DNA from 2 places in the Aeromonas salmonicida genome. Region 1 is predicted to be linked to the other one. Evidence: predicted binding sites of a transcription regulator. Region 1 holds the regulator's gene; the other holds the start of a gene.
What was found. Region 1 encodes MetJ, which represses methionine synthesis genes. Its sites were predicted from a motif close to AGANNTCTAGANNTCT; they were not measured.
Positions count from the first base shown of each region.

Region 1 (12,135 bases):
CGGCACGCAGGAAGCTGCGGGCATCAAGCCAGATGGCCTTCTCACCGCGGCTGGTGAGCAGGGCGGCCAGCAGGCGCGCCGACCACACTTCGCCAAAGGCGAGCAGGCCGTTGCGGGCGAAGCGATCAAACTGCCCCTCCAGGGTCTTGGCGATCAGCTGCATGTCGTCGGCCAGCTGCTGGCTGAGATCGAGCTGCAGCTCTCCCTCCAGCAGGCCATCGATGAGGCTCTGCTGATAGGCTTGCAGCGCAGAGATGGCTTCACCGGCCGCCTCATCCCCCGCATCGGCCAGCTCCACCAGCTGGATCAAGCGATTGGTGGTCTTGCCGGCGGCGGAGACCACGATGAGCTCATCCCCGCCAACCTGCTGTTCGACGATAGCGGCGACCCGGCGATAGCAGACCGGATCCGCCAGACTGCTGCCACCGAATTTGTGTACCTGCCGCCGCTTCAACCCTGCTTGTGTTGCCACCGCTATATCTCCTTGCTGCTGTTCCATTACTTCGCCACCTGTTCTGCCAGCTGCGCCTGTTCAAAAGCCTGAGCCAGATCGGCCACCAGATCTTCACCGTGTTCAATACCCACCGACAGACGCAGCAGCTGGGCGCTGATGCCCGCCGCCTGCTGCGCCGCCGGTGTCATAGCCCTGTGGGTCATGCTGGCCGGATGGGCCACCAGACTCTCCACCCCGCCGAGAGACTCGGCTACCGAGAAGAGGGTGAGGGCCGCGAGGAAGGTGCGTAATCCCGCCTCGCTGCAATCGAGTTCAAAACTTAGCATGGCGCCGAAGCCGGACTGTTGACGGCGCGCAATATCATGGCCTGGATGGCTCTGCAGGCTGGGATGATAGATCTTTTTGACCAGCGGCTGTTGCTGCAGGAAGGCGAGAATGCGGTCCGTGTTCTCCTGATGGGCGCGCAATCTGGGAGCCAGGGTGCGCAGGCCGCGCAGGGTGAGGTAGGAGTCGAACGCGCCGGAGGTGAGTCCCAGACAGTTGGCCCACCACACCAGTGATTCAGCCAGCGCGGGATCCTTGGCAATGGCCACGCCCCCCACCACGTCGGAGTGGCCGTTGATGTACTTGGTGGTGGAGTGGACCACCAGGTCCGCACCCAGCGCCAGCGGCTGTTGCAGCAGCGGAGAGAGGAAGGTGTTGTCCACCACCACCTGGGCACCCACCTCATGGGAGGCGGCGGCGATGGCGGCGATGTCCACTACCCGCAGCAAGGGGTTGGAAGGGGTCTCCACCCACACCAGCGCCGGCTTCTGTGTCAGCGCCTCTGCCAGTGCGGCCTCATCCCCCTGATCGACAAACTGCACCCGATAGTGGCCCTTGGCAGCCAGATACTCGAACAGGCGCCAGGTACCGCCGTAACAGTCGTGAGGGGCGATCAGCAGATCCCCCGCCTTGAGCAGGGCCGTGGTCACCAGATGGATGGCCCCCATGCCGGTGCCGGTCACAACGGCGCCAGCGCCCCCTTCCAGCGCCGCAAGGGCGTCCGCCAGATTGGTACGGGTCGGGTTGCCGGAGCGGGCATAATCGTATTGACGGGGCTCGCCAAAGTCGGCAAAGGTGTAGTTGCTGGAGAGGTAAATGGGCGGCACCACGGCACCGTGCTGCGTGTCTGTTTCAATCCCGGTGCGTACCGCCAGGGTGGCCTTATGACTCATGCTGCTCTCCTTGGCTTTGTGACTGGGCGATTGATCCGGCTCGATTTCCGATGCAACGTACCGGCAGGGTAGCCTGGTGGGTCATTTCCGCTCTCCTTGATGTGTCTCGGGACTGTGTCTGCGGTTTCTCTGCCACACTCATCCCCGCCATTGCTGGCTCATGGTGAACCACACTACGCCACTGCAAAAAAGCCGTCAACACTTCTGGACGTCTAAATGGCTTTGCTGTTGGATTGCCATTAATTTCCTTAAGGGTTAAAATCCGCGCTCACGGCCAAATGAGAACAGGTGAATCATGGGTACAGAGTGGAACGGCGACTACGTCAGCCCCTACGCAGAACACGGCAAGAAGAGCGAACAGGTCAAGAAGATTACTGTCTCGATCCCGCTCAAGGTGTTGAAGGTGTTGACCGATGAGCGCACCCGTCGCCAGGTGAACAACCTGCGTCATGCGACCAACAGTGAGCTGCTCTGTGAAGCCTTCCTGCACGCTTTCACCGGTCAGCCGCTGCCCTGCGACGACGATCTGCGCAAGGATCATCCGGACAGCGTCCCCGCCGAGGTGCGCGCCATCATGGAAGCGCTGGGCAAAGAGATCGAAGATTTCGACGCAGAGTAATACCTGCGACCTATGCCAAACAGCAATCCCTCTTTGAAGATGACGCGGCCCCAGGCCGCGTCATTGCTATCTGCCACCTCCCCCTTCAGCCTGCGCCACTACCAGAGCGACATCAGCAGCCACAGCCACGACTTCGCCCAGCTGGTGATCCCCCTGGACGGCCCCCTCGAGATCGAGGTGCAGGGCCAGGGACGTCGCCTTGCCCCCGGTTTTGTCTGCGTGATAGCCCCCGGCGAGCGGCACGACTACGCCGCCGATCCGGCCCTCTCGTTTCTGGTGCAGGAGAGCGACTGGCTCCCCGGCGATCTGGCGGCCCGCCCCTTTATCGCGCTGGACGAGCCCCAGCGCCACTACCTCACCTTCCTGCACCGCATGGTGGCAGCGGGTCGACAGGTGGTGGGCATGGAGCAGGTGTGGCTATCCCTGCTGGCACAAGGGCAAGAAATGCACTCCTCTGTACCTCCTCGCCTTGCCGCCCGTATCCTCAAGGTGCAGCGCCATATCGAGGCCCATCTCGCCGAGCCCCTTGGCAATGAGCAGCTCGCCGCCATCGCCTGCCTCGGTCAGAGTCAGTTCAAGCACACCTTTCGCCAGCAGCTGGGGATGAGCGTCTCCCACTACATACGGGCACGGCGCATGACACTGGCACGCACCCTGCTTTCCCACACCCAACTGCCCATAGGCGAGATCGCCAGTCGCTGCGGCTACCAGAATCAGGGAGCCTTCGCCGAGCGCTTCCTGACCGAGAGCGGGCTGACCCCTTCCCTCTGGCGCCAACAAAACGGCCGCTTGCCGTAACCGGGCGGCCGTTTGCCGAAGACGGCGCAGGTGGTTTCGAGGCATGCTGAGGCCAATGCAAGGTGTATGAAACGAGGATCCAAGATGCAGACCATAAGCTGGCAGCAGTTCGAGATGATAGAGCTGAGAGTGGGCACCCTGGTGCGGGTCGAGCCCTTCCCCGAGGCACGCCGGCCCGCCTACAAGGTGTGGGCGGATTTCGGTCCCGAGCTCGGGGTACGCAAGAGCAGCGCCCAGATAACGGATCTCTATCAGCCGGAGGATCTGGTGGGGCGCCAGATAGTCGCCGTGGTGAACTTTCCCCCCAAACAGATAGGCCCCATCCAGTCGGAGTTTCTGCTGACCGGTTTCTACCGGGCTGACGGTGCGGTTGTGATGGCCATCCCTGAGCAGGCGGTGGAGAACGGCGCAAAGCTGGGCTGATGCCATTGGCCCCATGAAAAAAGAGAGGCGACCCCGGGGTCGCCTCTCTCATTTTGTTGCCGCAGCTCGCTGTTACTTCAACAGGCTGAAGATCAGCGCCGAGACCGCCAGCGACCCGGTCAGCAGGATGAAGCCGTTGGTCCAGCACTGGCGGAAGCGGGCCAGCGCCTCCACCTTGTAGACCGCTATCACCGGCATGATGAAGAGGATCATGGCGATGACGGGGCCGGAGAGGGTCTCCATCAGACCCAGAATGCCAGGGTTGATGACAGCGGCACCCCAGATTGCGAAAAACATCAGGACTATGCCGAGCCGGTCCGCCTTGGCCAGCGACAGGCCGGTGGGCTTGGCGATCAGGCTCTTGAGGCTCTCGCGGGCACCGAGGAAGTGACCGAGGAAGGAAGAGCTGATGGCGATAAAGGCGATGAGCGGCCCCAGCGTCACTATCACAGGGTTGTCAGTGATGTTGGCCAGATAGGAGAGCACTGAGACGTTCTGGGCCTTGGCCTCGGCCAGCTGGGCCGGAGTGAGGCTCAGCACGCAGGAGAAGACGAAGAAGAGCACGAAGCCCACCAGCATTATGGTGGTGTTGCGCAGGATCAGGCCGCTCTTGGCCTCCGCCTGCTCGCCATATTCCCGCCGCTGCACATTGGCAAAGCCGGAGATGGCGGCGGCGTGGCTGAAGGCAAACACTGTCACCGGCAGCGCCAGCCAGACGGTATTGAGGAAACTGCCGCCATCAAAGGCGGTGACTTCCGGCCACTGCCACTGGGGAATGAGATAGCAGGAAAGCGCCGCCAGAATGGCTGCCAGCGGATAGACCATGAAGGCAAAGGCGCGCAGCATCGCTTTCTCCCCGGCCATCATCACGGCGATCATGGCAAACACCAGCATGCCGGAGAGCATCACCCGGTTCGGGGTTGCCATGCCGAGCTGGTTGACCATGAAGCTCTCCACCGTGTTGGTCAACCCGACGCCGTAAATGAGCAGTATGGGGAAGATGGAGAGGAAATAGAGCGCCGAGATGAGCCGACCGGCCATCTTGCCGAAGTGCTCCTCGGCCACCTCGGTGAAATCAGCATGGGGACGGGAGGAAGAAAGCACAAAGCGGGCCAGCCCGCGGTGAGCCAGGAAGGTCATGGGACCGGCCAGTACGGCGACTATGACCAGGGGCCAGATACCGCCCAGACCCAGGTTGATGGGCAGAAAGAGTATGCCGGCGCCGACGGCGGTGCCAAACAGGCTGATCACCCAGTGGGTATCATGACTGCGCCAACGGGCAGTGCTGGTAACGGCTGGCTGGGAAGCAGACAGCTCCTTGACGACATCTACAGATAAACTCATTACTAATCCACTTTTTGTCAGTGTTTTAATCTGAGCATATTGTGGTTTATCAGGATTTAATTCTCAAAATAAGGGACTGAAACATATCACTACCATAACGAGCTCAAGCCAGTGAGATAGGGAATTCAATCGGGATTGGATAATCGTGTAAAACTACAAATAAGAAAAAATGCGATATATAAATCCAAATTTACATTCATACTCACTTTTTTATTTTGACCAAATGATCGTTCGCAGGATTACCTGAAAATCCATGCCAAATCTTCCCGCTCGATGATGACGTTCCACTGTCATTCACGTTCTTTGCCAGTGGATACTCCTATGCATACCGGATAAAAGCAGCGGATCACACCAGACAATCAGGCGACCATGAGGTCGCCTGATTGAGTCTTGCGATGACATGTCAGGCAACTCAGTGAGCGAGAATAGTGCCCCAGGCGAGATCCGGATCTCCCATCACTATGAAGTCCGGGTTCTCCAGCGACTCGGTTTCGTTGTAGCTGAGCGGTTGCAACGCCAGGCTGAGGATACGACCGCCAGCCGCCTCGACGATGCACTGGGCAGCGGCGGTATCCCACTCGCCGGTGGGGCCGAGTCGCACATAGCAATCGGCGGCCCCTTCCGCCACCAGGCAGGACTTGAGGGAGCTGGAACCGAGCGGTATCAGCTCGTAGTTGATAGCCGGATTGAGGCGACGGGTCAGGTTCTCCAGTTTCTGGCGACGGCTGATGGCCACCACCAGAGAGTCTGGCTGGTCATGTTCGTGATGCATGGCGCTGATGGGCAAGGTCTCGCCGTTCACCTCCTTGAAGGCACCGTGACCACGTACCGCCCAGTAGAGCACGTCAGACTCGGGGGCGTAGATGACACCGAGCACGGGCACGTTGTCCCGAACCAGGGCGATCAGGGTGGCGAAGTCGCCGCTGCCAGCAATGAACTCGCCGGTGCCGTCAAGGGGATCCACCAGCCAGTACTGCCGCCAGTTGGATCGCTGACTGAAGGGCACATCAGCCGCCTCTTCGGTCAGCACGGGTACATGGGGGGTGAGCGCCGACAGCGCCTGTTTGAGGTAGGCATCGGCAGCAAGATCGGCACTGGTGACCGGGGTCGCATCCTCCTTCAGCTGACGCTCGAACTGACCGCCGTGATAGATTTCGTGAAGGATACGCCCCGCTTCGCGGGCGATCTCCTTGACCCCTGGAACCCAGGCCAACAACTCCTGCATTTTGTTATCCTCTGTTTTTATTGCCTTTGCCCACGTTCGGGCTAGTTTTCCTGCTCCGCCAGCCACTTCTGGGCCAGCAGCAGGGCACTGATGCTGCGCGACTCGGTAAAGTCGGAACGCGCCAGCAATTCATCAATCCGGTTGAGCGGCCAGGGGATCACCTCCAGAGGCTCGGGTTCATCGCCGACCCGCTGCTCGGGGAAGAGATCCCGCGCCAGCAGTATGTCCATCCGGCTGGAGAAGTAACCCGGCGCCAGTGACACCTGCTTGAGGGGGATCAGGCTGTTGGCGCCAAAACCGGCCTCCTCCATCAGCTCCCGGTTGCCCGCCTCGAAGGCGTTCTCACCCGGGTCGATCAGTCCCTTGGGAAAGCCCAGCTCGTAAGAGTGAGTACCAGCCGCATACTCGCGCACCAGCAGCAGGGTGTGGGCGTCATACAGGGGCACCACCATGACGGCGCCGCGGTTGCCACCCCGCATCCGCTCATAGACTCGCTCCTCGCCATTGGAGAATTTGAGGTGCAGGGATTCCACCTTGAACAGCCGGCTCTCGGCCACTATCTCGGCCTTGAGGATCTCCGGCTTGTTCTTGTCGAGATCCAGGGTCTCGACACAGATATGCTCGGGCTTGCTCTTGTGGTGGTCACTCATCGGGCGTTGGCTGCTCGTTAAAAAATAGTGCTTCAAGAGTAAACGACTCCCACACCGAACACCACGGGGCAAGGGCGGGAAAACGGACGGAAAAATCCGTTATAATGCCGCCCCGTTTTCCTCCCGAATATTGACACCAAGAGGCCCCATGCCGACCCAGCTGCCCTGGCACCAGATAGACACAGTCCTGCTCGATATGGATGGCACCCTGATCGATCTCCATTTTGACAACCACCTCTGGCAACAACTGGTGCCGGCACGCTACGCAGAGCGACTCGCCCTGCCGCTGGACCAAGCCAGAGCACAGATCGATGCCCACTATCACGCCGTCAGCGGCACCCTCGACTGGTACTGTGTGGATTACTGGAGCCAGACCCTGGGGCTGGATATTCGCGCCCTCAAGCAGGAGATCCTGGATAAGATCCAGTGGCGGCCCAACGTCATCCCCTTCCTTGCCGAGCTGCGGGCGGCGGGCAAGCAGCTGGTGCTGTTTACCAACGCCCACCCCGCCAGCCTGTCGGTCAAGGAGGCGCGGCTCGGCCTAGCCGGGCATCTGGACCTGATGGTGAGCACCCACGAGCTGGGCTGGTCGAAGGAGAGCCAGCACTGCTGGCAGGCGCTTGCAGAGCGGCTGGCGTTCGATCCGGCCCGCACCCTGTTTGTGGATGACAGCGAGCGGATCCTGCGGGCCGCCGCCGACTACGGCATCGGCTATCAGCTTGCCATCCAGAATCCGGACAGTTGCCAGCCCGAGCAGCACATCACCGCCTTCCCGGCGATCCGTGACTATGCCGAACTGCTGCCGCTGGCTACTTGATACCGATACGGGGACAGGATTCACCACCCTCCCCGATGTATTCCGTGACTACGCAGAATGACTGCCGCTGATTACTTGATACCGATACGGGGACAGGATTCACCACCCTCCCCGATGTATTCCGTGACTACGCAGAATGACTGCCGCTGATTACTTGATACCGATACGGGGACAGGATTCACCACCCTCCCCGATGTATTCCGTGACTACGCCGAATTGCTGCCGCTGACAGCGTGATTCGGCTGTTGGGGTAGAGACGGGGACGCACAATGGAAAGGGCTGCCCGGGCAGCCCTTTCTCGTTGATGTCGGGAAGCTGGCTAGCCCAACCACGCCACCAGCTGGTACTGCTTCTTGCCCCTACGCAGCAGCAGGTAGCGGTCAAACAGCCGATCCTCGGCACTGAGCTGCTCATCCAGCTTGATGACGCCATTGAGGCTGATGGCTCCCGCCGCCAGCAGTTCGCGGGCGATCCGCTTGGAGTTCGCCAGACCGCAGCTGACCAGCAGGCTTACCAGATCAGTCTCGCCGCGGACTGTGCTGCTCGGCATGCCATCCTGCGCCAGCTGGGCCAGATCGCTCTCGCCAAGGCGCGCCACGTCGCCGCTAAACAGCAGCTCGCTGATGCGCTGCACCGCCGCCAGCGCCGCCTTGCCGTGCACCAGTTCGGTCAGCTCGTTCGCCAAGACCTGCTGCGCCTGCTTGCGCCCCTGCCGCTTGGCATCTTCCGCCTCCAGTGCATCAATCTCGCTCAGCGACATAAAGCTGTAGTAGCGCAGGAAGCGGTAGACATCCTCATCCGCGGTGCCGAGCCAGAACTGGTAGAAGGCGTAGGGCGAGGTGAGCGCCGGATCCAGCCAGACGGCTCCACCCTCGGTCTTGCCGAACTTGGTGCCGTCCGCCTTGGTGATAAGCGGCAACGTCATGCCGTGCACCTGCGCCTGATGGAGGCGGCGGGTGAGATCCATGCCACTGGTGATATTGCCCCACTGATCGTTGCCGCCAATCTGCAGGGTGCAGCCGAGTCGCTGGTGCAGCACCGCAAAGTCGTAGGATTGCAGCAGGGCGTAGGAGAACTCGGTGAATGAGATGCCCTGATCCGGACGAGCCAGCCGCTGGCGCACCGACTCCCGCGCCAGCATGGCGTTGACCGAGAAGTGCTTGCCGATATCCCGCAGAAAATCGAGGGCTGACATCTGCCCCATCCAGTCACCATTGTTGACCAGTTGCGGGGCCGACAGGCCCTCATCGGCGGGCAGCAGCGCCCTGATCTGGGCCGACAGGCTGGCGACCCAACCCTGTACCGTGTCGCTGCTGTTGAGGCTGCGCTCGGTCGCCTTGAAGCTGGGGTCGCCGATAAGGCCAGTCGCCCCGCCCACCAGTGCCACCGGGGTGTGGCCCGCCAGCTGGAAGCGGCGCAGCATCAAGAGCGGCACCAGATGACCGATATGCAGGCTGCCAGCGGTGGGATCGAACCCGCAATAGACGGTACGCGGGGTGGCGAGGTGGGAGGCCAGGGCCGCCGGGTCGGAATTCTGGGCCACAAGGCCGCGCTCGGTCAGCTCATCGAGCAGGTGGGGGTTGATCATGGGTTCTCCAACAGCAGGGGGAAAACCGTCATCCTCGCCGTTCTGGCCCGTGGCGAATATGTCCCCTGAGGGACAGTTTTGTCACTCTCGTGCTAGCATCCAGCCATAGTAGGGAATAGCTCCCCGCCACCGGAAACGTGCCACCATGACCCAGCCATTCACCACAGATGCCTTGACCCGCAGCATGACCGAGGTGGTCGATTCCCTGCACAGCAGCGCCTTTGCTGCGGCGCTGGTGCGGCTGATCCAGCAGCAGGTGGCGTTTGATTGCGCCCTGCTGCTCGGGGTGGGGCAGCGGCCCGTCTATCTTTACGACAACCTGAGCCATCAGCGAGCCCTGCTGTTTGATCGCTACCTCACCAGCCACTTCAGTCAGGATCCCTTTATGCAGGCGCTGGAGCAGGGCTTGCCTGCCGGCGTCTGGACCCTGGCGCAGGTGTCACAAGGACGGCTCGATCCCGAATATCGCCACCACTTCTATCAGGCCACCGGCTGGCAGGAGGAGGTGGGGCTGATCCTGCCGGTGCGGGACGGGCTGACGCTGATGCTGTTTCTCGGCCGCCTCGACAAGCGCAGCTCCCTGAGCCAGAACGAGCTGGCGAGGCTGGAGCAGCTGTTTCCGCTGGTACATTCGCTGTGTCGCCAGCAGTGGCAGCAGAGCCAGCCGCTGCTGGCGGAGAGCCCGGCGCTGCCTGACAGTGCCAGCCTGAAGGCGGCGGTGGCGCAGGCCATCGCCAGCGTGGGCGGGGATCTGCTCACCCGCCGGGAGCGGCAGGTAGCCGGGCTGCTGTTGCAGGGGCTGGATACCGAGGCGATCGCCACCGAGCTCGGCATTGGCAGCGGCACGGTGAAGAATCACCGCAAGCATCTTTATGGCAAGCTGCGGCTCGGCTCGCGGGCCGAGCTGTTCAGCTTCTTTCTGAATCACCTGATCACCGCGCCGGCTGGCGACATACAAACCCCATAACGACATAACCCCGCCGAAGCGGGGTTATTTTCATCATACGTCCACAACACCAGACAATGTCGTCAGATACGCCCCTGGTAGCGCAGCGGGAAACGGCCCTGACCATCGGGTTGACCGAGGAAGGGCAATCCCTGCTTCATCTCTTCCGGCAGCTCAGGGCCAGGTTTGAGAGAGCCCTGGAACAGGTACTGGCGATTAGCCTGCAGTTCCAGTTTGCCCATCACCTGCACCGCCTCCGAGCTCTGCTTGAGTTCGGCCACCAGACGGGAGTCGATGCAGGTCAGCTTGATCTCGGGATCCCCCAGCGGCAACTTGCCGGCCGAGGTGTCTGCATCGGCGCCATACCAATAGAGCTTGCCGTAGAGGTTGTCACACCAGGGGTTGCCCTGGGCAAACTGATCGACCTTGAGCTGCAACTGACCCGACACCGTCAGCGGGAACGGCAGCCGCATGGGTACCCGATCCAGCACCCAGGGTGCGGGCACATTGAGGGTAATGTCGCGACCAAAGGCGGCGCCATTCCAGCCGACCACACCCTGGCCATTGAGGCCGCTGCGATCGCCGAAACGCAGAGAGACCTCGGGGGCGAAGCGCAGCAGTGACCAGCCGTTGAGCTCCCAGCGCAGCTGGGTCAGCGACTCGCTGGCATATTGCAGCCGGGCGACCTGACCGCTCCAGAGGGTGCCGCTCACCCCTTCCAGCTGCACCAGGTTGGGCGGCAACGGCAGATGGCGCACCACCAAAGAAGCGGGCAGCTTCACCAACAGAAAACCGAGATAGGCCACCAGAAACAGGGCGGCGATCAGTACTTTTTTCTTCATAGAAAATGACTCAACTGAAAATGTCTGGCCTTGACCAGGCCCTGAGCCCCACAGGGACGAAATACCGGGTACTCGGCGGCACTCAGCCCACTGGATGTCATTGGGGACGACTCAACTGCAAGCGTCTGACCTTGACCAGACCCGGGGCCAGATTCTCACGGGCCACCTCGATCACCTGCACCTGGACGCCGTGCTGATCGGCGAGGCTCGCCAGCCAGATCAGCAGATCATCGAACGGCACTGTGTCGATCCACACCTGCAGCTCCTGACCCTGGGGTTGCAGGCGGGCAATCTTGATCTTCTGGTTGAAGGCAGTGCGGTTAACCACCCCTTCCAGGGTGCCGCTGGTGTCAAGCTGACGGCCCTGACCGCCCTGCATCGCCAGCACCTCTTCCCCCTTCTCTTTCAGCCAAGCGAGCGTCTGTTGCTGACTCAGCACCTGCCGCTCGCGCTCGGCGATGCGGTTGACGATGGGCTGCCAGACGATCCAGTAGAAGAGCCCGATCAGCAGGCAGCTGCCACCCACTGCCACCAGCCGCTGCTCGCGGGCGCTGATACTGCGCCACCAGCCTTGTAGTTTGTCCATCATGATGATTTACCTTTCAGCACCAGTGCCCCCTCAACCTTGCCCTCTGTGCTGCGCACCTCACCCTGCTGCACCTCGAAACGCTTGCCCGCCAGCTCGCGAAAACGCTCTATCTCGGTGAAACCGGGTGCCGTCACCTGCAATCTCAGCTCGCCCCGGGCGGCGTCGAAGCGCAACACCTGCGGCTTGAGACCCGGCACCTCGGCGAAGGTGGGAGCCAGTTCAGTCAGCAACAAGAGCACACCATCCTGCGGCGTCTGCCCCAGCAACTTGAGGTGCTGCGCCATCTGGCTGCGCACGTTCACTATGCGGGTCTCCCCCGGGAAGATACGGGTGTAGACCTGCCGGATCTCGGCTTTGAGAGCCTTGTCCTGCTCCGCCAGCTGATAGAGATGCACACCGCGCTGGGTCAGCGCCACCAACAGCAGCAAGCCGGCGACCACGGCAACCTTGCGCCACTGCAACCAGTAACGGGAGTATTCTGTTTGCGGCCGGTAGGGGCCCTGCAACAGGTTGGCCTGACAGTTCAACGCCCCTTTGGCCAGCAGCAGCATGGGCAGTTCGGGATCTGCCGCCTGCCAGTTGGCCGTCGGGATCGGCGGTACCGGGGTATGGCTGTGGATGGT
Region 1 covers NZ_CP110645.1:4,215,454-4,227,588, forward strand. Annotated here, with positions in the region: gene ONZ54_RS19620 (bifunctional aspartate kinase/homoserine dehydrogenase II) at 1-499, opposite strand, end outside; gene metB (cystathionine gamma-synthase) at 499-1,671, opposite strand; gene metJ (met regulon transcriptional regulator MetJ) at 1,967-2,290, shown strand; gene ONZ54_RS19635 (AraC family transcriptional regulator) at 2,330-3,088, shown strand; gene ONZ54_RS19640 (tRNA-binding protein) at 3,173-3,511, shown strand; gene ONZ54_RS19645 (aromatic amino acid transport family protein) at 3,584-4,855, opposite strand; gene cysQ (3'(2'),5'-bisphosphate nucleotidase CysQ) at 5,268-6,080, opposite strand; gene nudE (ADP compounds hydrolase NudE) at 6,122-6,730, opposite strand; gene yrfG (GMP/IMP nucleotidase) at 6,879-7,547, shown strand; gene tyrS (tyrosine--tRNA ligase) at 7,867-9,135, opposite strand; gene ONZ54_RS19670 (helix-turn-helix transcriptional regulator) at 9,281-10,102, shown strand; gene exeN (GspN family type II secretion system protein ExeN) at 10,165-10,923, opposite strand; gene exeM (GspM family type II secretion system protein ExeM) at 11,021-11,512, opposite strand; gene exeL (GspL family type II secretion system protein ExeL) at 11,509-12,135, opposite strand, start outside.

Region 2 (12,135 bases), 98 kb from region 1:
GGGCCCGGATCTCGTCAGCACTCTTCCATACCTCACCCACCATGTAGCCCAGGGTGCCCCACTGCTGGCCCGCCGCCTTGCGTGCCGCACTGGCCTGTTCGACCTCGCCGCGAATGGCACGCCATTCGTCCAGCCCCAGCTGATAGGCCTGATCCAGTCGCCAGCCGTCGATGCCATACTGTTCGACCCAGTAACGCGCCACCTCCTTGAAGTAGGCGAGGCTCTCGGGTTGGCTGTAATCCACCAGCTGACCGGGATAACCGGCCCCCCCGCTCTTGAGCGCAGGCTGACGCCCCGCTGGCGACGGCTTGCTCACTCCCACCTTGTTGACGTGACCGAACACGCCATCGAGAAAGACGTAAAGGCCGCGCTGGTGCGCCGCATCCACCAGCTGTTTGAGCTGGGCATTGCTGCCAAAGTTGGGATCCACGGTGAAAAAATCACAGGCGAAGTAGCCGGTAGCATCCAGTTTGTCATCCCCCCCCTGACCCGCGCAGGAGTCAAATACAGGGGTGAGCCAGATGGCGTTGACGTTGAGGCTCTTGATGTGATCCAGGCTGTCGATGATCCCTTGCAGATCGCCGTTGTGCCCGGAGGGGCCATAACCGACGCCATAGTTGGCGGCGCTGTCGCCATCGACGAAAGACTCCACCATCACCTGATAGGTTCTCAGGTTGCAGGCGGCCTGGTCATTGCCGTAACAGGCGCGGCTGGCCGAGGTCACCGGTGGATTGACCACGGGGGGCTGAGCCTCGCTGCTGGAGCCACCGCCCCCGCTGCCGCACGCCGTCAGGAACAAGGCGGCCCCGAGCAGGCCGCCATAGCGCAAACGTCCTTGTTTCATTGTTATCTTCCCGCTGTGGTGTTGCTGGCGCAGAGCGCGCCACCCTTTAGGCCATGATACCCAGCTCACCACTGCGGGTCTGTGACTGAAAACGTTACCCGCTTCAGTCGGTTAGAGCCCCCTGGCTGGCAGTTGGCACGTACCCGGTTCAAAGCACGCCGGCAGAGGCGAAGCGATAGTTGACTGACAGCCAGAAGGCGCGGCCCGGCTCGGGAATACGGCCAATCTGCTCATACCCCAGCCCCGCCTGGCTGGCGTGTACCGACTTGGAGAGGTGCTCGTAGTAGAAGGTATCGAACAGGTTGTCGATACCGGCGGACAACTGCCACCCTTCGCTCACCTGCCAGGCACCGCTCAGGTTCATGGTGAAGAAACCAGGTGTCTCCCCCTGATCCTGACCGGCCACTGTGCCAGATCCCACATCTACCCTCTTCTGCGCCGCGACGGCGCGCCCCAGCAGCGTAAAGCTCCAGTCCTCATCAGGCTGCCAGCCCAGGGCCAGCTTGCCATCGAGTGGCGGCATCTGGGCCAGCGGCTTGCTGTCGCTCTGGTTTTCGCCGTAGACCACTGCCAGACCACCATCGAGGCGCCACTGTTCGGCAAACTGCCAGCGCCCTTCCAGCTCGCCGCCCCGGGTCTGGGCCTCTATGTTGCGCACCTGGTTCGACTTGCTGTGATAGAGCAGGTAGTCCTTGATGTCGGCACTGAACAGGGAGAGGGTCAGATCCAGATCGCGGCTGCGCAGGGCCAGCCCGGCATCCCACTGGCGGCTCCGCTCGGGGTTGAGGGTGAAGGGGACGCTGTCCTTGCTGCGTTCCCAGTAATCCGGTGCCCGCTCGGCCTGGCCCCAGGCCAGATAGCTCGACCAAGCTGGTGACCACTGGTATTCGTAGCGGCCAAAGCCGCTGTCGAGCACCAGCTTGTCGCTATAGAGGGTCTGATCGCCGGCGCCATATTTGGTGGTCTCCACCCGATCCTGACGATAACCCCCCTTGTAGCTGTGGGCCCCCTGCTGGCGACCCAGCTCGGCGAAGCCCCCCTGCTGTTCGAAACGCAAAGTACGCTGGCGAGGCTGGCTGGCGTAATCCACCCCGCTGCGGGCCCTGTGCTGATCCCGGTTGGCATCGAGTCCGGCGGTCAGCAACCAGTCGGCCGGCAGGGCGATATCGTTGGCCCAGCGGCCGCCGGTATTGCGACGATCCGGGTTGGAAAGCATCTTGATGCCGCTGTTTGGCCGCAGGCTGAAGTTGTCCATGATGTGGTCTATGTCGTTGTCCCACAGCGTCAGCTCACTGCGGCGCCACTGTTGGCTGATCGCCTCCTGCTTGAACTTGAGACCGAAAGACTCCCGGTCGAACATGGGGCCATCCATCATGCGATCCGCGTAGGCGGCGCGGGCGTTGCTGCGCTCGGCGGTCAGCTCGAGCAGGGTGTTGTCGCCCGGCGTCCAGCCCAGCTGGGCCGTGCCGTTTTCCCGGCGATAGAAGGAGCGCACCTTGTCGCCGTGACCATCGCGGTAGTCATCGCTGTCGGAGTGAGTGAACTGGCCGCGCAGATAGCCCTCGGGGGCGCCGACGGTGGCATCCAGCATCTGGTCGTCACGACCGGAACTGCCATACAGCGCCGAGGCTTCGGCCTTGACACCGGGAGCACTGAACTCGGGTCTGTCTCGCTCGAACAGCACGGTTCCCGCCAGGGTGGCACCCTGCTCCAGGGATTGCGGCCCCTTCAACACCCGTATCCGGTCGAAAGATTGGGGAAATACATAGGCGGTGGGCGGGTCCATGCGACCGCCACAGCCACCGGCCAGCATGCCACCATCCATCTGCACGTTGAGGCGGGACATGCCCATCCCCCGCAGCACGGGATCGCCCCCCAGCCCCCCTTTGCGCACCATGCTCATGCCGGTGACGTTCTTCAGATAACCGGCGCCATCGGCGGCAGGCATGGGGGAGCCCGGCTTCTTGGGATCCAGCGTCACTTCCAGAGTGCTGGTCGGGCGGCTGGCAACCACCACCATGGGCTCCAGTCGTTGCACCTGCTCCTGACCGGCTGCGCCGTGGCAGGCGAGGCCGCCCACCAGCAAGGCGAGAGGGGTCCGCATAAAATGAGCCATGAACTTTCCTTATCTATCTGTTTATCTTGTTTTTTTAATCTCTACCAACAAACCTTTCTGCCGGGGAAAGGTTTGCCGTCTGGCCGCAAAAAAGGCCTGCGACCAAGATGTGGCAAGCCTTGTCAGGCGACGGCAAGAGAGGGTTGGCAAAATGTTGCGCAGGTTTTACCCAAATTGGGTAGAGAAGGCAAACGGACAAACATTCCAGTTACAGGAATCTGGGGATGGCTCACAAAAAAGAGGGTTAGTTGAAGGCTTCCCGCTCATTGATGGGTTTGATCAGGTGATACACCTCGTGGGCCGAGAGGGTGCAGCCAGCGGGCCATTCCAGCTGATGACGGCGGTTGATGAAGACCCTGGCACAGCGCCGCTCCGAATCCAGCGCCGCAAACAGGGGCTGTGCGCGCCAGGGGGCCAGATCCAGCGCTCCTGTGGTACCGTCGGAGAGCACCACAAACAGCCGCCATCCCTGCAAATATTCCACATCGATAAAGACCGGCATCCCTTCGGCTCCGATTGAGAAAATTCGGCGCCATTATAAACAAGCCCCCAGCGCCGCTTTGCAGGACGGATCACACTTTTTCCAGCCATTTATGCTGTCTTCAATCCCTGCGTCTTGTCACATAAAAGGCATAAATCGTGCCAGAACATCTCTTTTACCGGCACCTGATGCAACCTTTCCCCAAGCACAAGGTCATAACCCTGCAATATAAAAACAATGTGCCCGAGGACGGGTGCAAACAGGCTTGTAGGAACAACAATGACCACTATCAAACAATGGCTGGGACCGTTTTGGCCCATCGCCGTTTTTTCATTTATCGCGCTTGTCTCTCTCTCCGCCAGCCGAGTCGGCCTCGGCGTGTGGCAACTGGAACGGGTCGATGCCGTCGCAGGTTGGCCAGAGATGCTGCTGCAAGGGCTGCGGGTCGATATCGCGACCCTCTGCTGGATATGGGGTGTCCCCGCCATGCTGACCATGCTGCTGGCCGGGCCCCACGCCATTGGCCGGGCCTGGTTGCAGCTCATCAGGGTCTGGCTGACGCTGGGACTCTGGCTGATGCTCTTCCTCGAGATCTCCACTCCCTCTTTCGTGACCGAGTACGGCGTGCGGCCCAACCGCCTCTATGTGGAGTACCTCATCTATCCGAAAGAAGTGCTCTCCATGCTATGGGCCGGCCGCAAGGGTGAACTGCTGATCGCAGTGCTGTTCAGCCTGCTGACTCTGGGAGGAGGTTGGTGGCTGAGCGGTCGTCTGCTGCGCGGACTGAGCTTCCCCCGCTGGTATCTGCGCCCGGCCTTCGCCCTGCTCATTCTCGCTATCGGCTTCCTCGGCGCCCGCTCCAGTCTGGGTCATCGCCCTCTGAATCCGGCCATGGTCGCCTTTGCCAGCGACCCTCTGATCAATGCCCTCACCGTCAACTCCGCCTACTCGGTGTTTTTCGCCATCAAGCAGATGGGGGGCGAAGAGGATGCCAGCCAATTCTATGGCCAGTTGCCTCGGCAACAGATCCTCGACCTCATTCGCCAGGAGAGCGGCCGCGAGCTCCATGACTTCAGCTCGACGGCCCTGCCCAGCCAGACCTTCAACGAAGCCAGCTATAGCGGCAAACCCAAGAATCTGGTGATCCTGTTGCAAGAGAGCCTGGGAGCCCAGTTCGTCGGCTCCCTCGGCGGCCTGCCGCTCACCCCCAATCTGGATGCGCTCTCGCAACAGGGTTGGGCATTCGAGCAGCTCTACGCCACTGGTACCCGTTCGGTGCGCGGCATAGAAGCTGTGCTGACCGGTTTCACGCCGACCCCGGCCCAGGCCGTGGTCAAGCTAGGCAAGAGCCAAACCAACTTCTTTACCATCGCGGATCTGCTCAAGCAGCGCGGCTACGACACCAGCTTCATCTATGGTGGCGAGAGCCATTTCGACAACATGCGCAGCTTCTTCCTCGGCAACGGCTTCACCACCATAGTCGAGCAGAAAGACTTCAAGAACCCGGTATTCGAGGGGTCATGGGGCGCCTCCGACGAGGACCTGATGACCAAGGCAGACGAGACCTTCAAGGCACTGCACAAGGAGGGCAAGCCCTTCTTCAGCCTGGTGTTCAGCTCCAGCAACCACGATCCCTTTGAATTCCCTGACGATCGCATCGATCTCTACGAACAACCCAAGCAGACCCGCAACAACGCCGCCAAGTACGCGGACTACGCCATCGGCGAGTTCTTCAAGAAGGCGAAGCAGTCCGACTACTGGAAAGACACCCTGTTTCTGGTCATCGCCGACCACGACAGTCGAGTTGGTGGTGACAGTCTGGTCCCAATCCCCCGCTTCCACATTCCCGGCGTCATCGTCGGTGACGGCATAGCCCCGAAGCAGGACCCGCGCATCGTCAGCCAGATCGACATGGCACCGACGCTGCTCTCCCTGATGGGGATAAGCGCCGACTATCCCATGCTGGGCAAGGATCTGACCCGCATGCCAGCCGACTGGCCGGGGCGCGCCATCATGCAGTACGACAAGAACTTTGCCCTGATGCGGGGCAAGGATGTGGTGATCCTGCAACCGGAGCGCCCGGCGCAAGGCTTCATCTATGAGGATGCCAGCGAAACCCTCACACCTGCACCGCAACCGGATGCCATGAAGGATGCCGCCCTAGGGCTGGCGCTGTGGGGGAGTCTGGCCTACCAGAAAGGGCTCTACCAGACGGCGCCGGATACCCGGACCGTACTGAACTGACCCCGCCAACGCAACAACATAAAACCCGCCAGTTGGCGGGTTTTATGTTGGGCGAGACACGCCATCAGATATTGAGGAAACAGGGCAGGGAACGGCTGAATCTGTGCTCGAACACCAGCGAGGTTTCGAGGTGCACCACCTCTTCCCGTGAAGTGAAGTGATCGAACACGAAGTTGCGCAGGTGCTCGGTATCGGCGACGCAGAGGTGCACCAGAAAGTCATCCTTGCCACCCATGTGAAACAGGCTGATCACCTCGGGCAGCGCCAGTATAGCATCGCGGAAGGCATCGATGATCTGGCGACTGTGGCGCGCCAGTTGCAGCGAAACCATGGCCTGGATATGGCCACCCAGCGCCTGATGATCCACTTCGCAATGTGCCCCCTTGAGCACCCCGTCCTGCTGCAGCTTGCGCACCCGCTCCAGGCAGGTGGACGGAGCCACCCCGACCAGGGCAGCCAGATCCTTGTTGGTCATGCCCGCATCGCGAAACAGATGGGCCAGGATATCCAAATCCAGTTGATCCAGGTTTCTCATCTTAACTCCTTGAACCGATCAATTTTTTAGACTCTGCCCGTAAACCGGGCCGAACACAACGCAGATTGACATAGAGACAGCACCCCCTATGCTTTGGCGCACTCAGGATCCGGGCCATGTCAGGCCCCCTCCCCCTTGCAGGCCTCATAAGGACCTTTATGTACTCGTCTCATCCCTTCTGGAGCCAGGAAGTGCCCCGCGTCGATGGCCAGTTGCTGCTGACCCCCTGCCCCGGCACCCAGCAGGTACCGCTGCCACTGGCACTGGATCAGCTGAGGTTTGCCGGTGCCCACGGGGTAGTAACGCTCATGACCGCCACCGAGCTGGCAGAGCTGGATCTGGCGCACCTCGGTCGTCAGGTCGAGCAGGAAGGCATGCGCTGGTTCCACCTGCCCATCGAAGACGATCAGGCCCCCGATACCGCCTTCGAACACGCCTGGCAGCTGGCGTTGCCACAACTGACCGCACTGCTGCACGATGGCAAGCATCTGGTCATCCACTGTCAGGGGGGCAGCGGCCGCACCGGTCTGGTAGCGGCCGCCCTGCTGATCTCCCTCGGCCAGCCACAACAGGAGGCCATGGCCGCCATCAAGGCCCACAGGCCCAAGGCCTTCACCCTGCCGGCGCATCGCCAATGGCTGGATGCCCTGGCCACGCGGCTGGATCAGGCCGACTGACCCTGACCGCTGGCCCTACTTGGGTTGCTGGTAGGTAAACACCTTGCCGATATCTTCCACCCGATAGCTGGTGAGCTGGTAGACGTAGTAGTTGAGCCAGTTGGAAAACAACAGGTGGCCATGGCTGCGCCAGCTGGCGCGCGGCGGCTGGGCTGGATCATTGTTCGGGTAGTAGTTGACCGGAATGACGGGGTCGAGCCCGGCCGCCAGATCCCGCTGATACTCTCCATCCAGGGTCAGCACATCGTATTCAGGGTGGCCGGTGACAAATACCTGACGACAATCCTTGGTGGCCGCCAGGTAGACCCCCGCCTCCTCGGACTCGGCAAAGATCTGCAGGTCAGTGTGGGCACGGATGAGATCCCCGTCGAAGGCCGCATAGCGAGAGTGAGGCGCGACGAACTCGTCGTCGAAACCGCGCAGCAGCGGTTCGTTCTCATCGAGGCGATGGTGGCGATAGACACCGGAGAGCTTCTCGCCATGCGTCTGCTTCTCCATGCCATACAGGGCCTTGAGCGCCGCCTGTACGGCCCAGCAGAGGAACAGGGTCGAGGTCACGTGTTGATGGGACCACTCTATGATCTCGACGATGCGCGGCCAATAGACCACCTCCTCGAACTCCACCAGCCCGAGCGGTGCCCCCGTGATGATCATGCCGTCATAGTTGTTGCCGCGAACCTGCTCGAAATCGTGATAGAAGTTCTCGAGATGGGCCTGAGGCGTGTTCTTCGACTCCCGATCGTCGATCCGCAGCAGATCCACATCGACCTGCAGCGGCGAGTTGGAGAGCATCCGCATCAGCTGGATCTCGGTTTCAATCTTCTTGGGCATCAGGTTGAGGATCAACACCCGCAATGGGCGGATGTTCTGGGTGACGGCCCTGGATTCCGTCATCACGAAGATGTTCTCCTGCCCCAGCACTTCGGCGGCAGGTAACTGATCCGGGATCTTGATCGGCATGCTTACTCCCTGTACTGCATCGGTAAATATGTCTGGACATCCAGAAGCCTATAACAAAGCCACCCAGCCTGTCATCAGATACCTTTTGTATTCACCCCCACCTTTGACTAGCATACGGCTCAGTGTGTCTCTCGCAGCCAAGACAATGACAGGTATCAAAATTTCCGTAGACCGACTGCAAGTCGGCAATTTCGTCTCTCTGCCACTGGGTTGGCGCGAACACCCCTTCCTGTTTTCCAGCTTCAAGCTCAAGAATGAAGAAGAGATAGAGTTGATCCGTCGGCTCGGGCTCAAGATGGTCACCATCATTCCGGACAAAAGTGATGCGCCGCCCAAGCCACTGAGCCAGATCCAGGCACAGCCTGCAGAGGCGCCGGACACCTCGCTGCGCCAGGCCGAGATGCAGCGGGATAAAGAGCAGCGCATCGAGCAGTTGCAACAGTATCGTCGTGATTTGCAGCAGTGCGAGAAGCAGTTCCAGCAATCCCTGGCGCAGGTACGCAGCGTCATGAGCAAGATCCAGTCCCGTCCCCTCAACGCCATCGGCGAGGCCCAGGAGCTGATCAACGCCATGACGGAGCAACTGCTGGCGGTGGATGAGATGGTGCTGCACCTGGTCTCCGACAGCGAAGATGGCAACAACCTCTACTTCCACTCCCTCAACGTCAGCGTGCTCAGCATGCTGCTGGCCAAGGAGTGCAACATGTCGGCCGACCAGATCCGTCAGGTCGGCATGGGTGCCCTGTTCCACGACATCGGCAAGCTGAAGATCCCGAGCCAGATACTGCGCAAGACAGAACCACTCACCAAGCCGGAGCAGAACCTGATGGCCCAGCATTCACGCTACGGCCTGGATCTGCTCAATCTGGCCAAGGATTTCCCCGCCGAGGCGAAGGGGATAGTGCTGCATCACCATGAATATCTGGATGGCAGCGGGCCCGAGGGGCTCAAGAAGGGACAGCTGGACCCGCTCACTCAGATGGTGTCGCTGATCAACGAGTACGACAACCTCTGCCACCTGCAAGCCAAGGTGCCCTACTCGGCCCTGAGCGGCCTCTACAAGCAGCGCAAGGCCCAGTTCAACCCTGAATACCTCAGCATGCTGATCCGGCTGATGGGCATATACCCGCCAGGCAGCGTGGTGCAGCTCTCCAACGGTCAGGTGGGACTGGTGATGTCGGTCAATGCCTCCCGCCTGCTCTACCCCTCTGTGCTGGTGTACGATCCCCGCATCCCCCGCCAGGAGGCAGCGATAATAGACCTGCAGCAGGCCGAGCTGTCCATTGCCAAGGTGATCCACCCCAAACGACTGCCGCCGGCCGTGTTCGAATACCTCAATCCGCGTACCCGGATCAGCTACTACTTCGAGCACGCCAAACCCTGATTGCCCCGGCCATGGATCATGGCCGTCCCGGTTCACTTCCCCAGCCCAAGGAGCACCCATGCGTATCGAGATCATCAGCACCGGAGACGAGATAGTGACTGGGCTGGTGGTGGATACCAATGCCGCCTGGCTCAGTGCCCTGCTGCTGGATCAGGGCTGGCAGGTGCGCCGCCGTGCCACAGTGGGGGACAACCTCGCCGACCTGAAAACCGTGCTGCAGGAGAGCGCCAGCCGCGCCGACGTTGTGCTGGTATGCGGCGGTCTGGGCCCCACCGCCGATGACCTCACTGCGCAAGCGGCGGCCGAAGCGTTCGGACAACCGCTAACTCTGTTCCCTGAGTGGCTGGCCACCATAGAGGCACGCTACGCCAGTCGGGGACGCCCCATGGCGCAAAGCAACGCCAAGCAGGCCTGGCTGCCACAGGGGTGCGAGATCCTGGACAATCCGGTCGGCACCGCCTGCGGTTTCGTGGTCAGTCAGATGAACGGCCATGGCCGGTGTCAGCTCTTCTTCACCCCGGGCGTACCGTTCGAGTTCAAGCAGATGGTGCGCGAGCAGATTTTGCCGCGCCTCAAACAGCTGGCTGGGGAGCAGACAGACACTGAGCTGCGCCGTTTCTACAGCTTCGGCATCTCGGAATCGGCCCTCTCGGACATGCTGGATGCGACGCCCTGGCCGGCAGGTATAGAGCTGGGTTATCGCTCCGCCATGCCGTTGATTGAGCTGAAACTCATCGGCCACGGTGCGACCAGGGCAGACATGGAGGCCGCCGAGGCACGGCTGCTCGCAGCCATCCAGCCCTGGCTGGTGGGACGCGGGAATGACGAACCCGCGCAGCAGATCCTGACCCTGCTGGGAGACAAACCGCTGACGCTGCTGGAGGGGGAGAGCCGGGGTGCCCTGCTTGCTCTCTGCCACGATCACCCCCGGCTGGAGGCTCACTACAGCCCCCATCTTGCCAGCGATCTGGCATTGCTGCCCGGCACCGCAGCGGGCTTGCATCTGACCATAGGACAAGAGGGGGCTGACGGCGTGCCGCTGCTGCTCTGCGCCCATGGTCAGCAGACCGGCCAGACGGTGAGGGTCAACCATCCGGACCCCGAGAGCCGACGCAAAATCCTCGCCTTCGCTGCCCTCGACATGCTGCGCCGCCACCTGCAAGGCTTGCCCGTGCTTGGCGACTATCTCACCCTGCCCAGAACGACGCAGCGCAGCAGCTAGGCATCAAACGCCGCTAACCGCGCAATCTGGCATCGGCGTACGCTTCAATCCAGACTCTTCTTGAACCTGTGGGCGGCCAGGGTCAGCACCAGCAGGGTGAACCCCGCCAGCCAGAGCACATCCGGCAGCAACTCCGACAGCTCCCCGCCCCGCAGCACTATGCCCCTGATCAGCCTCATGAAGTGGGTGGCAGGCAGCACCTCTGCAATCCACTGGGCCGCCACCGGCATCCCCTCGTAGGGAAACATGAAGCCCGACAGCAATATGGATGGCAGCAGTATGAACACCGTCATCTGCATCGCCTGCAACTGGGTCTGTGCCAGAGTGGAGATGAGCAGCCCCAGAGTCAGGCTGGCGGCAATAAACAACAGGGTCGCCAGCAGCACCTGACTGAGTGCCCCGTTGATCGGTACGTCAAAGATGAAGTGGCCGAGCCCGAGTATGATAGCCACCTGGACCAGCCCCACCCCGATATAGGGCAGTATCTTGCCAAGCATCAGCTCCATGGAGCTGACCGGGGTAGTGATGAGCAGTTCCAGATTGCCGCGCTCCCGTTCGCGCACTATGGCCGCTGAGGTGAACATGATCATGGTCATGGTGAGGATCACCCCGAGCAGGCCGGGCACTATGTTGACCGCAGATCGCCTAGCCGGATTGAAGTAGAGCACTGTCTCGAAAGTGGGTGGGGCAGATTCAAGACCCGGTTTCAGATCCGAGAGCGGCATGTTGCGAAGACCGAGCAGGGCCCCGGCTATCATGGTATCCGAGCCATCCACCAACCACTGGCCCGCCGTCTCACCGGCGCTGAGGCGGCGGCTCAAGTCAGGGGGCAGCACCAGCACGGCCCGCACCTCGCCCCGGGTCAGGGCGGCCTCCGCCTCCTGTACCCCCACGTAATGCCGTTCTATGCGCACCACCTGGCTCGCCTTTACCGCCTCCACCAGCAGCCGTCCCGGCACGCTCTGGCTCATCTCCACCAGCCCCACCGGTATGTGGCGCACATCCGTGTTGATGGCGTAGCCGAACAGCAGCAGCTGGATCAGGGGTATCATAACCACCATGCCAAACGTCAATCTATCCCGCGCCAGCTGCCTGAGCTCTTTCTGGGTAATGGCCCAGAGCCGTCGCAGACTGTTCATGCCCTCGGCTCCTGACCGGTGCAGCTGACGAACACATCCTCCAGGCTGGGTCTGACCAGCGCCATGGCTGCCCCGCTCAAGGCCGGACAGGCCTGCTGCAACCAGGCAACCGGTTCAGCCAACTCCTTGTCCACCAGCACCCGCAACCGCTGGCCCAGCTGGGCGGCGGATCGCACCTGTGCCAACTGCAGCAACTGCTGCTTGAGCAACCGCAAGTCGCTGGTCTGCACTTCCACCACCCGGGTGCTCATGGCATCCATCAGCGCCTGTGGCGATCCCTGGGCCCGTACCTGCCCCGCTTCCATGATGGCTAGCGCATGGCAGCGCTCCGCCTCGTCCATGTAGTGGGTGGTCACCAGTATGGTGGTGCCCCCTTCGCTGAGATCGAACAGTTTCTCCCAGAAATCGCGCCGGTTCTGCGGATCCACCGCCGAGGTGGGTTCGTCGAGCAGCAGCAGGTCCGGATGGTGGATCACCGCCGCCGCCAACGCCAGCCGCTGCTTCTGGCCGCCACTCATGGCACCGGCCCGCTG
Region 2 covers NZ_CP110645.1:4,313,856-4,325,990, forward strand. Annotated here, with positions in the region: gene ONZ54_RS20095 (alpha-amylase family protein) at 1-844, opposite strand, end outside; gene ONZ54_RS20100 (TonB-dependent copper receptor) at 993-2,960, opposite strand; gene ONZ54_RS20105 (DUF2442 domain-containing protein) at 3,205-3,462, opposite strand; gene ONZ54_RS20110 (LTA synthase family protein) at 3,721-5,685, shown strand; gene ONZ54_RS20115 (Lrp/AsnC family transcriptional regulator) at 5,750-6,220, opposite strand; gene ONZ54_RS20120 (cyclin-dependent kinase inhibitor 3 family protein) at 6,379-6,897, shown strand; gene metA (homoserine O-acetyltransferase MetA) at 6,913-7,857, opposite strand; gene ONZ54_RS20130 (HD-GYP domain-containing protein) at 8,003-9,241, shown strand; gene ONZ54_RS20135 (CinA family nicotinamide mononucleotide deamidase-related protein) at 9,300-10,463, shown strand; gene ONZ54_RS20140 (ABC transporter permease) at 10,508-11,602, opposite strand; gene ONZ54_RS20145 (ABC transporter ATP-binding protein) at 11,599-12,135, opposite strand, start outside.
Region 2: a site for MetJ is predicted at 7,884-7,899, ahead of metA (homoserine O-acetyltransferase MetA). Genes of this name have one in related genera too.